DNA from 3 places in the Stutzerimonas marianensis genome. Region 2 is predicted to be linked to each of the others. Evidence: predicted binding sites of a transcription regulator. Region 2 holds the regulator's gene; each other region holds the start of a gene.
What was found. The regulator LexA, encoded in region 2, represses DNA repair genes until DNA is damaged. The targets are predictions, from matches to a motif close to CTGTNTNNNNANACAG.
Positions count from the first base shown of each region.

Region 1: recN (DNA repair protein RecN) is a predicted target of LexA. The motif match lies at 3,630-3,645, and genes of this name have one in related genera.
Region 3: imuA (translesion DNA synthesis-associated protein ImuA) is a predicted target of LexA. The motif match lies at 3,563-3,578, and genes of this name have one in related genera.

Region 1 is NZ_JALGRD010000005.1:249,623-254,745, reverse strand. Features, by position in the region: gene dnaJ (molecular chaperone DnaJ) at 1-684, opposite strand, end outside; gene dnaK (molecular chaperone DnaK) at 850-2,763, opposite strand; gene grpE (nucleotide exchange factor GrpE) at 2,861-3,430, opposite strand; gene recN (DNA repair protein RecN) at 3,669-5,123, shown strand, end outside.
Region 2 is NZ_JALGRD010000007.1:232,725-237,847, reverse strand. Features, by position in the region: gene nagZ (beta-N-acetylhexosaminidase) at 1-153, opposite strand, end outside; gene MST27_RS14090 (L,D-transpeptidase) at 154-693, opposite strand; gene MST27_RS14085 (TetR/AcrR family transcriptional regulator) at 732-1,439, opposite strand; gene lexA (transcriptional repressor LexA) at 1,636-2,244, shown strand; gene sulA (SOS-induced cell division inhibitor SulA) at 2,256-2,741, shown strand; gene MST27_RS14070 (hypothetical protein) at 2,803-3,036, opposite strand; gene MST27_RS14065 (DMT family transporter) at 3,211-4,050, shown strand; gene MST27_RS14060 (DUF6586 family protein) at 4,070-4,585, opposite strand; gene topA (type I DNA topoisomerase) at 4,648-5,123, opposite strand, start outside.
Region 3 is NZ_JALGRD010000004.1:7,307-12,429, reverse strand. Features, by position in the region: gene mtnA (S-methyl-5-thioribose-1-phosphate isomerase) at 1-948, opposite strand, end outside; gene MST27_RS07785 (DUF3649 domain-containing protein) at 1,355-1,651, shown strand; gene MST27_RS07780 (PepSY-associated TM helix domain-containing protein) at 1,648-3,174, shown strand; gene MST27_RS07775 (DUF3325 domain-containing protein) at 3,171-3,494, shown strand; gene imuA (translesion DNA synthesis-associated protein ImuA) at 3,602-4,219, shown strand; gene MST27_RS07765 (Y-family DNA polymerase) at 4,221-5,123, shown strand, end outside.

The DNA.
Region 1 (5,123 bases), on a different contig from region 2:
GCGGTCACCGGTATCGACACCCGGCGGCACCTTGACCGACAGGGTCTTCTGCTCTTCGACGCGCCCCTGACCATGGCAGCTGCCACAGGGATCGGAGATCATCTTGCCGCTGCCATGACAGCGGGGACAGGTTTGCTGAACGGAGAAAAAGCCCTGCTGCATGCGCACCTGACCGATACCGCCACAGGTGGTACAGGTCACCGGGCTGGTGCCCTTCTTCGCACCGGATCCGTCGCAGGTCTTGCATTCGACCAGCGTCGGCACGCGGATGGTTACCGTCGTACCGCGCACGGCCTCTTCAAGATCCAGCTCCAGGGTGTAGCGCAGGTCGCTGCCACGCTGGGCGCCGCCACGCGAGCTGCCACGTCCGCCGGCAAAGAAATCGCTGAAGACGTCGCCGAAGATGTCCGAGAAGTTCGCACCACCATAGGCAGCCCCCGCGCCGGCCCCCATCTGCGGATCGACACCGGCATGACCGTATTGGTCGTAAGCCTGGCGTTTGCTCGCGTCGGACAGCACCTCGTACGCCTCGTTGGCTTCCTTGAACGCTTCTTCGGAGGCTTTGTCTCCGGGATTACGGTCCGGATGGTGCTTCATCGCGAGGCGACGATAAGCCTTCTTAAGCTCCGCCTCGCTGGCGCCGCGCTCGACGCCCAGCACTTCGTAATAATCACGTTTGGCCATAAATATCCTGAACCTTCAATTCGTACCCTCCAGACACGCCGACGCGGGAGCAAGCCCCCGCGCGGCGATCAGACCTGCCTCGATACGCGAGACAGGCTGGAGCGAAAGGCGGGGCCATCGAGGACCACCGCCGTACCCCCAATTGCGGGGGACATAAGCCGCAGCTTACTTGTTGTCCTTGACCTCTTCGAATTCGGCGTCGACCACGTCGTCACCGGCCTTTCCGCTGGCTCCGGCCTGCTCGCCATCGGCTGCCTGGGCCTGCTCGGCGTACATCTTCTGCGCCAACGGCGTGGAAGCCTGGGACACCGCAGCGATCTTGGCTTCGATCTCGGCCTTGTCGTCGCCCTTGATGGCCACTTCCAGCTCGCCGATCGCCTTCTCGATGCTGGCCTTGTCGTCTTCGGACGCCTTGTCGCCGGCTTCGGTCAGCATCTTGCGGGTCGCATGCACCAACTGATCACCCTGGTTGCGCGCGGTGACCAGCTCTTCGAACTTGCGGTCTTCCTCGGCGTTGGCCTCGGCGTCACGCACCATCTGTTCGATTTCCTCCTCCGACAAGCCGGAGTTGGCCTTGATCACGATGGACTGATGCTTGCCGGTCGCCTTGTCCTTCGCCGACACATGCAGAATGCCGTTGGCGTCGATATCGAAGGTCACCTCGATCTGCGGTACGCCGCGGGGGGCCGGCGGAATCTCGGCCAGGTCGAAACGACCAAGCGACTTGTTTTGCGCCGCCTGCTTGCGCTCGCCCTGCAGCACGTGAATGGTCACGGCGCTCTGGTTGTCATCAGCGGTCGAGAACACCTGCGACTTCTTGGTCGGGATGGTGGTGTTCTTTTCGATCAGCGGCGTCATCACGCCACCCATGGTTTCGATACCCAGGGTCAGCGGGGAAACGTCGAGCAGCAGCACGTCCTTGACGTCGCCGGCCAGAACGGCGCCCTGAATCGCGGCACCCATGGCGACGGCCTCGTCCGGGTTGACGTCCTTGCGCGCTTCCTTGCCGAAGAATTCGGCGACCTTCTGCTGCACCAGCGGCATGCGGGTCTGACCACCGACCAGGATCACGTCATCGATCTTGGCCGCATCGATACCGGCATCCTTCATCGCGAGACGGCAAGGCTCGATGGTGCGCTGCACCAGATCCTCGACCAGCGCTTCGAGCTTGGCACGAGAAATCTTCACGTTCAGGTGCTTCGGACCTGTCGAGTCGGCTGTGATGTACGGCAGGTTGACATCGGTCTGCTGGCTGGAGGACAGCTCGATCTTCGCCTTCTCGGCGGCTTCCTTCAGGCGCTGCATGGCCAGCGGATCGCCCTTGAGGTTCATGCCGGTTTCTTTCTTGAACTCATCGACGAGGTAGTCGATCAGTCGGATGTCGAAGTCCTCGCCACCGAGGAAGGTGTCGCCGTTGGTAGCCAGCACCTCGAACTGATGCTCGCCGTCGACTTCGGCGATCTCGATGACCGAGACGTCGAAGGTACCGCCACCCAGGTCGTAGACGATCACGGTGTGGTCGCCCTTGGCCTTGTCCATACCGTAGGCCAGCGCAGCCGCGGTCGGCTCGTTGATGATGCGCTTGACCTCAAGACCGGCAATGCGACCGGCATCCTTGGTAGCCTGACGCTGGCTGTCGTTGAAATAGGCCGGAACGGTGATCACCGCTTCGGTGACCGGCTCGCCCAGGTAGTCCTCGGCGGTCTTCTTCATTTTCTTCAGCACTTCGGCGCTGATCTGCGGCGGTGCCATCTTCTGGCCTTTCACTTCCACCCAGGCGTCGCCGTTATCGGCCTTGACGATGCTGTAGGGCACCATCTTGATGTCTTTCTGGACGACATCTTCCTCGAAGCGACGACCGATCAGGCGCTTGACCGCATAAAGCGTGTTCTGCGGGTTGGTCACGGCTTGACGCTTGGCCGACTGGCCGACCAGGGTTTCGCCGTCGCTGGAATACGCGATGATCGAAGGCGTGGTACGACCGCCCTCGGCATTCTCGATGACCTTGGCCTTGCCGTTCTCCAGGATGGAGACACAGGAGTTTGTCGTTCCCAGGTCGATACCAATGATCTTGCCCATATGCTTCTCTCCGAACTTTTGATTGGTCCGCGCCTGTTTACCGGCTGCGGGTAACACAAAAACGCTTGGCTACCAGATGGGGGTCGGCAGCCGAAATTCAAGCCTTCTCGTCAATCGAAGGCGGGGTTTCCGCCGGTGCCTTGCTGACCACGACCATGGCCGGGCGCAGCAGACGGCCGTTGAGCAGGTAACCCTTCTGGAACACCTTGAGCACACTGCCCGGCTCGGCATGGGTGCTTTCCTCCATCGCCATAGCCTGGTGGTGCTCAGGGTTGAACGGCTCCCCCTGCGGATCCAGCGGCACCAGGTGGTGGCGCGCCAGCGTATCGATCAGCAGTTTCAGGGTCAGCTCGACACCTTCGCGCATCGGCTTGACCGCATCGTCATCAGGATTCGAGAGCTCGAGGCCGCGCTCGAGGCTGTCGGCAACCGCCAGCAGGTCGCCTGCGAATTTTTCCAGCGCGAACTTGTGGGCTTTCTCGATATCCTGCTCGGCACGGCGGCGGATGTTCTGCAGCTCGGCCGCGACCCGCAGGGACTGGTCCTGTGCAGCTGCCAACTGCTCCTCGAGCGATTGCACGCGCGCAGCCAGGTCATCAGCCACTTCGGCTTGCTCTTGCTCGTTCTCTTCCAGGGTCTGGTTGTCCAGGTTCTGCTCGTCGGCCATGCGGTCCTCCTCATCGAGACGTCAGCGGGCGGTCGACCCGCGCTTGTGCGCCTATATGGGGGCTAAGACGCTGGCTTCAAGGGCGGGTTGAGAGATTGGGAGGGCAACGCAACGTCGCGGCTTTCTACCGGCGGTGCGACCTGCATCTTTTATTTACATGCCGTCGGTAGCTAGCAGCTTGTAGCCGCCACGAAAACCACTGTATAAATAGCCAGACACGACACCACGGGAGCCCGTCATGCTGGTTCATCTGTCCGTCCACAATTACGCCATCGTCGAACACCTGGACCTCGAGCTGAAACGCGGAATGAGCGTGATCAGCGGCGAGACCGGCGCCGGCAAGTCGATCATGCTGGACGCGCTGGGCCTCACGCTGGGTGACCGTGCCGACAGCAGCATCGTACGCATCGGTGCCGACAAGGCCGATATTCTTGCCAGCTTCGACCTGGATGACATCCCCGACGCCCGCGCCTGGCTGGCCGAGCGCGACCTCGACAACGACGGCCCCTGCATCCTGCGACGCGTCATCACAGCTGAAGGGCGCTCGCGCGGGTACATCAACGGTACCCCGTGCCCGCAAGGTGACCTCAAGGCGCTGGGCGAGCTGCTCATCGATATCCACAGCCAGCATGAGCATCAGTCCCTGCTCAAGCTCGACACCCATCGGCGCCTGCTCGACGAGTACAGCGGCAGCCAGGAGCTGGCTCGCCAGGTGCAGCTTGCCGCACAACGCTGGCGGCAGACACGACAGACTCTGGAGCGCCTGAGCGACAGCAGCGATGAACAGCGTGCGCGGCACCAGCTGCTCAGCTATCAGCTCGAGGAACTGGAAACCCTCGCACTAGGCGAAGATGAACTCGAGCAGCTCGAGCAAGAGCACAAGAACCTGGCCAACGCCGAGCATCTGCTTGGCGCCTGCCGGCAGGTGCTGGACCTGTGCAGTGAAAGCGACGCGGGGAATGTACTTTCGGCGCTGACCGCCAGCCTCAACCGCCTGACGGCGTTCCAGAACCAGCCCGGCGCACTGGGGGAAGCGGTCAACCTGTTGTCCAGCGCTCAGATACAGGTCGAGGAGGCGGTTGGCGAACTGAACCGCTTCCTCGACCATTTCGATTCTGACCCGCAGCGACAGCAGTGGCTCGAAGAGCGCCTCGACAGCATCTACACCCTGGCGCGCAAGCATCGGGTACAACCCGCCGACCTACCGGCGCTACAGCAACGCCTGCTGGAAGAGCTGGAAAGTCTCAACGCCGACGATGACGCACTGGAACAACTCACCGAGGAACTGACGGCCTATGCCCGACATTACCGCGAGAAAGCGGAGGCACTTAGCCTGGTCCGTCAGGAGGCTGCCGAAACACTGGGGCGTGCCGTCGAAAGCGAAATTCAGCGTTTGGGCATGCCCGGCGGTCGCTTCAGCGTGACCCTCAAGCCAACAGCCGAGGGTGACCCCGTCCCGCATGGCCTCGAGCAGGTCGAATTCCTGGTCAGCGCCAACCCCGGCCAACCGCTGCGCCCCCTGGCGAAGGTCGCCTCGGGCGGCGAACTGTCTCGCATCAGCCTGGCGATTCAGGTCATCACAGCCCAGACATCCCGCATCCCGACCCTGGTATTCGACGAGGTAGATGTAGGTATCGGCGGCCCCACGGCCGAAGTGGTCGGGCAATTGCTGCGCCGCCTAGGCGAGCGCGGC
Region 2 (5,123 bases):
GCGAACCGACCTCGAAAGCTCCGCGACCTGACGAGGGTGTTCGATATTGCGGGCAAACAGGATCAACCCGCCGACCTCGGGCTGGCGCAGCAGGTGACGATCCTCGGCACTCAACCAGGTGCCTGCGATATCCAGCATCAATGAACCAAGCATTTACGACGTCAATCCTTCATCGAGCACCGCGCTTGCCCATTCCGGACGGGCCGCCTCTTCGATATGGACCTCACAACCAGCGGGCACCAGGGGAAAGAGAGCGAGCAAATCCGCGTTACGCAGCCTGATGCAACCGTGAGATAGCGGCACGCCCATGGGCTCGGTATCAGGCGTGCCGTGCAAATAGATGTAGCGGCGAAAGGTATCCACCGCCCCAAGACGATTGAAGCCGAGCTCGCAACCGCTGAGCCAGAGAATCCGGGTCAGGATCCAGTCTCGCCCGGGGTACTGTTCGTGCAATGCCGGCGTCCATACTTCTCCGGTCCAACGCCTCCCCCGTAACACAGCCCCAAGGGGCAAGCCTTCACCTATACGGGCGCGGACCCGGTGACGCCCGCGAGGGGTACAACCGGAACCATTCTGCTCGCCTACCCCGTTACGGGCGGAAGATATTGGCAAGCGCACACGCAGCCGCCCGCCCGAGAAGCCATAGAGCCGCTGGTCAGCGATGGAAACATGGAGCAAATCGAGTGTAAGCATGGGCCGGTAGCTTAGCCGATCGACCGCGGACGGTGAACTCAACCCTTGGCAGGCATCGCCAGCGCGTTGCGCCGTGCGATGGGTTGAGCTTGCGCCAGCGTCGCGTCGAGCCCGCCTGAATCGGCTCGCATCCCCGCAGCGAGGAACGGCACCATCATCCGCATGACCTGCTCGATCGACGTCTTCGCACCGAAGTCATTCTCGGCGATGGCGCGAAGCGCCTTGATCCCGGACATGCTGAATGCCGCCGCCCCGAGCATGAAGTGCACCCGCCAGAACAGCTCGATGGGTGGAATCGCTGGCGAAGCTTCGTGCACGCGCATCATGTAACGACGGAACACCTTGCCGTACATGTCTTCCAGATAACGCCGCAGATGCCCCTGGCTCTGGCTGAAGGACAAGCCCAGCAGCCGCATGAAGATCGACAGGTCGTCACCGCTTCGGGGTTTGACCGCCAAAGCCTGCTCGACGAGGATTTCCAGCAGTTCCTCCAAGCTATCGGTCTTGTCAGACTGGGCTTCACGCCGGTCCAGTTCTCGCTCCAGGCTGGCACAGAACGGACCGAGAAACCGAGAGAAGACCGCCTGGATGAGGGCCTTTTTGGAGCCGAAGTGATAGTTGACCGCCGCGAGGTTGACCCCCGCCTTGCTGGTGATCAGGCGAAGCGATGTCTCGGCGAAGCCTTTTTCCGCGAACAGCTGTTCCGCCGCATCCAGAATCCGCTCGACTGTTTCCGACTGCGCCATGCCCTCTCCCGAACACCAAACAAGTGTTTGAAACTTACGTTTCGGCCCGAACCAAGTCAACCTGAAACCGCCGTGGGCCCGGGCGCCATGTCGGAAAGCTTGCATCATGCCCGCGCCCGGCTCAACCAAACAAGGATTGCCAAGGTCAGATCACTGTATATAATCCCAGCACCTGTATAAAAGAACAGAGCCCATCATGATCAAGCTGACCCCGCGGCAGTCGGAAATCCTTGCCTTCATCAAGCGATGCTTGGAAGACAACGGCTATCCGCCGACACGCGCTGAAATTGCGCAGGAGTTGGGCTTCAAATCACCGAATGCCGCCGAGGAGCACCTCAAGGCACTGGCCCGCAAGGGTGCGATTGAAATGACGCCAGGCGCATCCAGAGGCATCCGGGTGCCAGGCATCGAACCGGCAGCCGAGGAGAACGGGCTTCCCGTGATCGGTCGTGTCGCGGCAGGTGCCCCCATTCTTGCCGCGCAGAACATCGAAGAATCCTGTCAGATCAACCCTGCATTTTTTCATCCCCGTGCCGATTACCTGTTGCGTGTACGCGGCACGAGCATGAAGGACATCGGCATATTCGACGGCGACCTGCTCGCGGTGCATACGACGCGTGAAGCGCGCAATGGTCAGGTGGTCGTGGCACGCCTGGACGATGAAGTGACCGTCAAGCGCTTCAAACGAGAAGGGAACAAGGTATGGCTGCTGGCTGAGAATCCTGAGTTCGCCCCTATAGAGGTCGATCTCGAACAGCAGGAACTGGTGATCGAAGGCTTGAGTGTCGGCGTGATTCGCCGTTGAAGGAGAGGTTTATGCAGTATCAACCACTACCCGTTGCAGGCAACCCACCGCAGCTCTCCCTGTTCGAAGGACTCCTTTCGCAGGGCATCACACCGTTCGTGAGACTCGAACAGGCAAACGCCGCCGTACAACCCGCCGAGGAACGCCTCAGTGAGATGACGCTGACAGGCAGCGACATTCACTGTCGCTTGCTGATCGCCCCGATTCTGCGCGATCTGAGCCAAGCCATCGATACCCGCTGGCTTACGCTGATAGCGCCGCCAGGCTCGCTGTCGAACAGCTGGCTGAAGGAAAGTGGATTCAATCGCGACCGCATCCTGCTGTTGCCCGCCCGGGCGTCTCAGACCGCCCTTGACCTGGCTTGCAAGGCACTGATGTCCGGCTGCAGCCATACGGTGATCACCTGGTTCGATCGACTGGATCGTGCCAGTCGCGCCAGGCTGCGCACCGCAGCCGAACAGGGCGCCGCCCAGAGTCTGAACATCAGAATGGCTTGAAGCCTGAAGACACCGGCACAGGGATGTGCCATCGATACACGCCGGGCGCAACGCCCGCCGCTCAATGCAAGACGCGCGGAGCCTCTTCCTGCTCCAGCTCTCCTTCCGACATCCGACCTGCCATCTGTACGCCCACATTGAACATCGCCTTGGCGATTTCGACGTGTTGCCCCTGCAGGAAGGCCTTGGCGTCGTCGGAAAAATCCAGCGTCACCAGCACCCCTTCGTCATCGGCGCGACGCAGCACGATGCTGCCATCGGGAAGCTCGACGATTTCCAGAAATGAGGTTGGCATAGGACTGGCTCTCTGGTGAAAGGCGGGCATTGTAACAGCCACCGACATGACCGCCAGCCTTTATGGCTTATGCAGCCGCCCTCGCCCCGCCCACACGACGGGTGCATCAGATCGTCAAGGGCAAGTACGATGACCGCCCAGCCGCGAGAGCGACGCCGTCTCCCGAAACCATCAATGATCTCCAAGACTTACCTGCTTACCGCACTTGCCATGTTGGCATTCGCCGGGAATTCCCTGTTGTGCCGTGTCGCCCTGCGCGACACCAGCATCGACCCGGCGACGTTTACCCTGTTGCGCCTGGTGGCAGGCGCTGGCGTTCTGTGGCTGATGGTTCGTATGCGCGCGAAGGCGGATTCGTGCGCGGGTAGTTGGCGGGGCGCGCTCGCCCTGTTCGCCTATGCCGCGGCGTTCTCCTATGCCTATGTGCAACTTGATGCCGGCGCGGGCGCATTGCTGCTGTTCGGGGCCGTTCAGCTCAGCATGATCGCCTGGGGCATGCTGAAGGGGGAGCGCCTGGCACCGATGCAAGTCGCTGGCATGCTGTTGGCGACAGCAGGCGTTGCCGCCCTGCTGTTACCGGGTGCTCGCACCCCGCCGATGACGGCATCGGTGCTGATGATGGTCTCGGGAATCGCCTGGGGCGCCTATTCACTGATGGGCAAGGGGAAACCGAACCCGCTGGCGACGACGGCCGGAAATTTCATCCGGGCGACGCCAATCGCGACGGTGATGTGCCTGGCTGGAGCTGCGACGCTGCGATGGGACGCAACAGGTGCGCTCTACGCGGTAGCGTCCGGCGCGCTCACCTCCGGCATCGGCTACGCCATCTGGTATGCCGCGCTACCTGGACTGAGCGCCGTTCAAGGTGCCAGCGTGCAACTGAGCGTGCCGCTGCTTACAGCGCTCGCTGGCAGCCTGTTGCTGGGTGAAAACCTCACCGGACGAACCCTGGTCGCGGGCATCGCAATCCTCGGAGGCATCGCCCTGGTGCTGAGTACGCGTCGTCAGGTTTGAACCTGGCGTCACGCCGCCCCTACCACTCGGTCAATGCCTCTCGAAAGCGCAGCGCCAGGCCCTTCAGGTTTTGTCGCCAGCTTTCGATCTGCTCACGCGAGAGGGCATGTTCCTGTTCGTCATCCACACGGACGGCTTCGATCAGCGGCAGGCTCGGATCGATCTTCGCTTTCGCCGGGGCGCGCGGCGGCTCGAACAGCCGGCCATGAGCCCCGAGCAGCTGCGCCAACCAGGTTTCAGGGTTGCCCGCGAGCTCCATCAGCTCGGCAAACTCAGGGCTCGGCGCGGTCTTGTCCAGCTCCAGCATCGCCTCGACACGCGGCGCGCGGGCATTGGGTAAGCGGTAATAGCCTGCAATTTCGTGGCACAAACCAAGCAGGGCGCCGTAGAGGTGAAAAAGACTGGCTTCCCGCTCGGCCTGGATCAGCCCGGGTGCGTTCAACCCGAGACTTTCCTCGGCGCGTCGCCAGCTCTCCAAGGACAAACCGGCAAAGTAGATCTTCTGGTTGGTCCGCGTATAAAGCTCGTGCGCCATGGCGTGCTCTCCACTGGATTGAAGATCGAGTCGGTACCCGTCCGGTAACCGACTCGAGGGTGTCACTTGGAACTGCTCTTGTCTTCGACTTTCCACTTACCGCCATCGTAGAACGCTTTCCAACCGGTCGGTTTTCCGTTGACCTCCGATTGGACGTATTGCTCCTTGGTCTTGCGGCTGAAACGGATGACCGCAGGGCGGCCTTCCGGGTCCTGCTGGGGCGCATCGAGCAGGAAGTGATACTTGGGGTCGATTTCGTCCCTGTGCGGAAGCAACTCCTTGACCAACGGAGCGCGGGTTTCGCGATTCTTCGGGAACTGGCTCGCCGCGAGGAACAGGCCGGACGCGCCATCACGCAGTACGTAGGTATCGTCGACCTTCTCGCATTTGAGCTCCGGCATCTTTACCGCATCCATCTTCGGCGGCGCCGCTTCGCCGTTGCGCAACAACTTGCGGGTGTTCTTGCACTCGGCATTGGTGCAGCCGAAGAATTTGCCGAAACGGCCGGTCTTGAGCTGCATCTCGCTGCCGCACTTGT
Region 3 (5,123 bases), on a different contig from region 2:
GTCGACCTCGGCGGCGAAGCGCTGGCCGTTGACTTCGAGCAGCTCACTGCCGGCCCGCTCTTCGATCGGAATCTCCTCGCCGCTTTCCAGCGCCATGTCGATCGTCGAGCTGGGCGCCACGACCATGAAGCGAACGCCATGGTGCATGGCCAGCACGGCCAGTTGATAGGTGCCGATCTTGTTGGCCACATCGCCATTGGCCGTGATGCGATCCGCCCCGACGATGACCCAGGTGATGCCGCGGCTTTTCATCAGGTGCGCCGCAGAAGAATCCGCGTTCAATGTCACCGGAACTCCCTCGCCCGCCAGTTCCCAGGCGGTCAGGCGCGAGCCCTGCAGCCAGGGGCGGGTTTCATCGGCGTATACGCGCTCGACCAGCCCTTCCAGATGCGCCGCACGAATCACACCGAGAGCAGTACCGAAACCACCAGTCGCCAGGGCCCCGGTGTTGCAGTGAGTAAGCAGGTTCTGCGGGCTGCCCTGGTGCTTACGGATGACATCCACGCCGTATTGCGCCATGGTCAGGTTGGCCTCGCGATCGCTGGCGTGGATCGAGACGGCTTGAGCCTCGGCGGCCGCATAGGGGTCCTCTCCCGGCTTTAGCCGATCCAGGCGCTCGCGCATCTGGTTCAACGCCCAGAACAGATTGACCGCCGTGGGGCGCGAATCGGCCAGCCGTTTGTAATCAGCCTCCAGCGCCGCTCGCCAGTCGCCGCCTTCAGCCAGGCGATCGCGCAGCGCCAGCGTCAGGCCGTAGGCCGCGCTGATGCCGATCGCAGGTGCGCCGCGCACCACCATTTCGGCAATGGCCGTCGCAACGGCGGCAGCCGAGTCGTAGGCACTCCAGACTTCCTCCAGTGGCAGCCTACGCTGGTCGAGCAAACGCAGTTGCCCTTCCTGCCATTCGATGGCCTTTACCTTTTCCGCGGCAAGCAAGCGCTCACGCATGGCATTCCTCTCTTGATTCGGCGGTGGCCCTGGCATTGCGAAGGCCGAAAGACAAAGAAGCCCGGTCGCTTCCGAGCCGGGCTTCTTCGCTTCGTGAGATCGGGACGGCAGTGAGTACTCGCCCTTGCACCGTTACCCGGGTCGCGAATCCTAATCGACTGAATTTTTCAGTACAAGCCAAGGCGGATGCGGCCCGACCGGCCCGATAGCAGGCCGGGGCAGCGCCTCACAAAGACACACGAACAGATGATTACAAATAATAAAAATTCGCATTAACATACGCACCCAGAACTATGGGGTTGCCTGGATCGACGGGGTTCTTCCGTTCGCAACCACCTTGTACCGCAACGGCTATCGCGTACCGGCCGCATGACCGCTTCCGATGAGCGAGCCAGAGGACCATTCGATGAGCTTGACCCTGTCACAAAGAGGGCTCGACCTGGCCGGACGCATCACGGCTGCCCTGTTCGGCGGCTATGCGCTGGCTTTTGGCTTCACAGCCTTCCTGACCGTCTACCTGCCCTTATCGCGGCCCGATCGGGTGGTAACCGCTAGCCTCCTGTGTTTCGCCGTCTGGGTCGCTGCTGTCCTCTATGCCTTCGCGGCCCGCAGCGCGTGGCGTGCCTGGCTATGGCTGGCTGTGCTCGCGTTGCTGCTCGGCCTGTTCGCCTACCTGCCCACCGAGTGGAGAACCCGCCCATGAGCCTGCGTCAATCGATGGCTGGCCTGCATACCTGGGGTGGCTTGCTGCCCAGCTGGTTACTCTTCGTGATCCTCTTCGCTGGCACCCTGGCCTGTTTCGACAAGGAGCTGGAGCGCTGGATGCGTCCGGCGCTGCACGCGACCACCGCCACAAGCAGCAGTCTCGACGCCGACCATGTGAAGCAGTGGCTCGAGGCTAACGTCAAGGAACCACTGCATGCCTATTGGCTGCACGGCCCGACCGAACGCGAGCCCTACTGGCGGCTGGGCTGGGAGAAGGACGGCAGCGGTGAGCGCGGTCGAGTCGTCTTCGACCCGGCCAGCGGCGAGCCGATGCCGGAAACGCTGGGCGGCGAGTTCTTCTTCACCCTGCACTACAACCTGCACGCCGGTCAGGTCGGCATGTATATCGTCGGCCTGGCCGGGATGTTCATGCTGGTGGCGCTGGTGTCGGGAATCATCGTGCACCGGCGGATATTCAAGGATTTCTTCACGCTACGACCCCAGGCCAACGGCCAACGCGCCTGGCTTGATGCGCACAACCTCTTCGGTGTCATCGGCCTGCCCTTTCACCTGATCCTGGCCTACACCGGGGTCGCCGTGTTCGTGGCGTCCTATATGCCTGCCGGCGCGCTCGTGGCCTACGATGGCAACCCGCTCGCGTTCTACGAGGAAGTCCAGGGTGGCTACCACCGCAACGAGCTGGACCAGCCCGCCGGCACAATGGGCTCCATCGACGGAATGATCCGCGATGCACGCCAACGCTGGGAAGGTGGCGAACCGGGCTGGATCATCGTCGAGCACCCTTTTGACGCCTCGGCGGTGGTCAGTATTCGGCAGCTGGACCCCTCCCGAATCGGCTCGCCACAAGATGCGCTCCACTACGACGCCTTCACTGGCGAACTGCTTCACCAACAGCAGGCGCCCGCCGCCTACGAGGCCTACACCTGGCTGGTCGGCCTGCACATGGCGCAGTTCGGTGGACAGATCGTCCGAGTCCTCTACGGCCTGCTCGGGCTGGCCGGTTGCGCCATGCTGGTTGCCGGGTCAGCCGTCTGGCTGCGCAAGCGTGAAGCACGCCAGTCGAGTGGTCTGCAGGTCGTGCGTGCGCTAAATAGCGCTGTATTTTTCGGGCTCCCCATCGCTTCACTGACGCTGCTCTGGGCCAATCGCCTGTTGCCGGATGATCTACCCGCACGAGCAGCGACCGAGGCCTGGTGCTTCGCTCTGAGTTGGCTGGTGGTCGCCGCGCTGGCCGTGCTCGGCTACCAGCGCTCGACGCAGCTGCAACGCCACCTGTTCGCCCTGCTGGCCGTGCTGGCGCTGGGCCTGCCGATACTCAATGGCCTGACCGCACCACAAGGACATTTGTTTGCCAGCCTCGGCCGGGGTGATCTGACGCTTGCCGGTATAGACCTGGTAGTACTCGTCGCAGGGGCGCTCTGCGCCTGGCGGGCTTGCACCCGCCCTGCAACGCAGCAGCACCTGCGCCCTACTCGCCATGCGCAGGAGGTCGCGCCATGAATCTGCTTAGCTTCGCACTGGCTTACGCCGCCATGATTGCACTCTGTCTGGCCATACCCCGTCATCACCGCCAGCTGTTCGAGCTGGCTCCGCCCCCTGCCCGGCAACGCGCCCTTCGTCTGTTGGCGCTCGTGTTGCTGATGACGGCCGCGGCGCTGAACGTGGCTTTTTCAGGTTGGGCGATAGGGCTGGTGGTTTCCCTGGCGCAGCTGATGTGTGCCGGTCTGCTGGTTGGGCTGATGTTGGCCTGGCGTGAGCGCCTCCTGCTCCCGATCGGCGCTACGCTCAGCCTGGTTGGTGTGGTGACGGCCTTCATCTGATCGGCAGCGCCGCTTTGCAGTGGCGCTTCATCACCTCGGCTTGACCACGGCTCGGACAAGGCAGAATACTGTACACACATACAGTATTCGTGGATTTGCTGTTCGCCATGTCCTCCGTTGTATCCCTTGATCACCTGCTCGATGCGCGCCGACTATGGCGCGGCCAGCGCAGCACGGCAGCCCTAAGCACCCAACCGACAGGCCATGCAGCCCTGGATGCGGCGCTACCGGGTGGCGGCTGGCCGATAGCGGCATTGAGCGAATTGCTCATCGCCACGACAGGTATCGGCGAACTACGCCTGCTATGGCCCACCCTGGCACGCCTGACCACCCGTGGCGAGCGCGTCGTGCTGATCGCGCCACCCTATTTGCCTTTCCCTCCCGCCTGGCTCTCCGCAGGCGTCGACCTCCGCCAGCTCAGCCTCGTGCGCGCCATGGGCCAGGAGGCCTTGTGGGCAGCCGAACAATGCTTGCGTTCGGGCAGTTGTGGGGCGGTGCTGTGCTGGCCACAGCAGGCCGATGATCGCTCGTTGCGACGCCTGCAGGTGGCCGCTGAAACCGGGCAAACACTGGCCTTTGCCTATCGCCCGTTGCGCGAATCCGTCAACCCGTCGCCGGCAGCGCTGCGCCTGGCGATCGAAAGTCACCCGGCCCAGGTGCGAATTCTCAAATGCCGCGGTGGGCTGGCACCGGCCCGGCCGATATCAGCCATGGGCTGGCATTGACATGTGGGCCTGCATTTTGCTGCCACAGCTGGCCATGGATGGTGTATTGCGTACACGCGCCGATCGAGCGTCACCGCTGGTCTTGCTGAGCGGTACCGCTCAGCGCCGTATGCTCCAGGCCGTCAACCCCGCCGCTCGAGCACTCGGGCTAAAACCTGGCCAGCCATTGGCGGCGGCGCTGGCCCTGACTCGGGCATTCTCCACAGCCGAATATGACGTGGCGGCCATCGAGCACTGGCAGCAACTGCTGGCCGCCTGGGCTTATGGCTACAGCTCCCAGGTCAGCCTGCATTATCCGCGCTGTCTGCTGTTGGAGGTTCATTCCAGTTTCAGCCTGTTTGGCCCCTGGCCGCGTTTCGAGGCACGCCTGCGAGCCGAACTGGATGAGCTGGGCTTTCGACACCGCCTCTGCCTGGCCCCCTATCCGGCTGCCGCTCGAGTTCTGGTCAATGTCCACGATGGTCTTGCCGTTACCGACACCCCTCGCCTGCACCAGGTACTTGGCCAGTTACCGATCGAGCGGATCGGCCTGCCACGCGAGGCCGCCACTGCGTTTGCACGTATGGGAATACGGACCCTGAAACAAGCCCTGAGCCTGCCACGTGCCAGCCTGGCACGGCGCTTTGCGAGTGATGTGCTGATCCAGCTCGATACCCTGCAGGGTCATCGGCCGCTGCCTCTGGAGTTCTACCGCCCACCGGATGTCTTCGACACCCGCATCGAATTGAATTTCGAGGTCGAGTCTCACCAGGCCCTGCTGTTTCCATTGCGCAGGCTGACCGCCGACCTGGCCGCCTTTCTCGCCGGACGGGACAGTGGCGTCCAGCGTTTCAGGCTGTATCTGGAGCATCGCACCCTGCCCGACAGCGAGGTGCCGGTCGGCCTGCTCAGTGCCGAGCGCGAG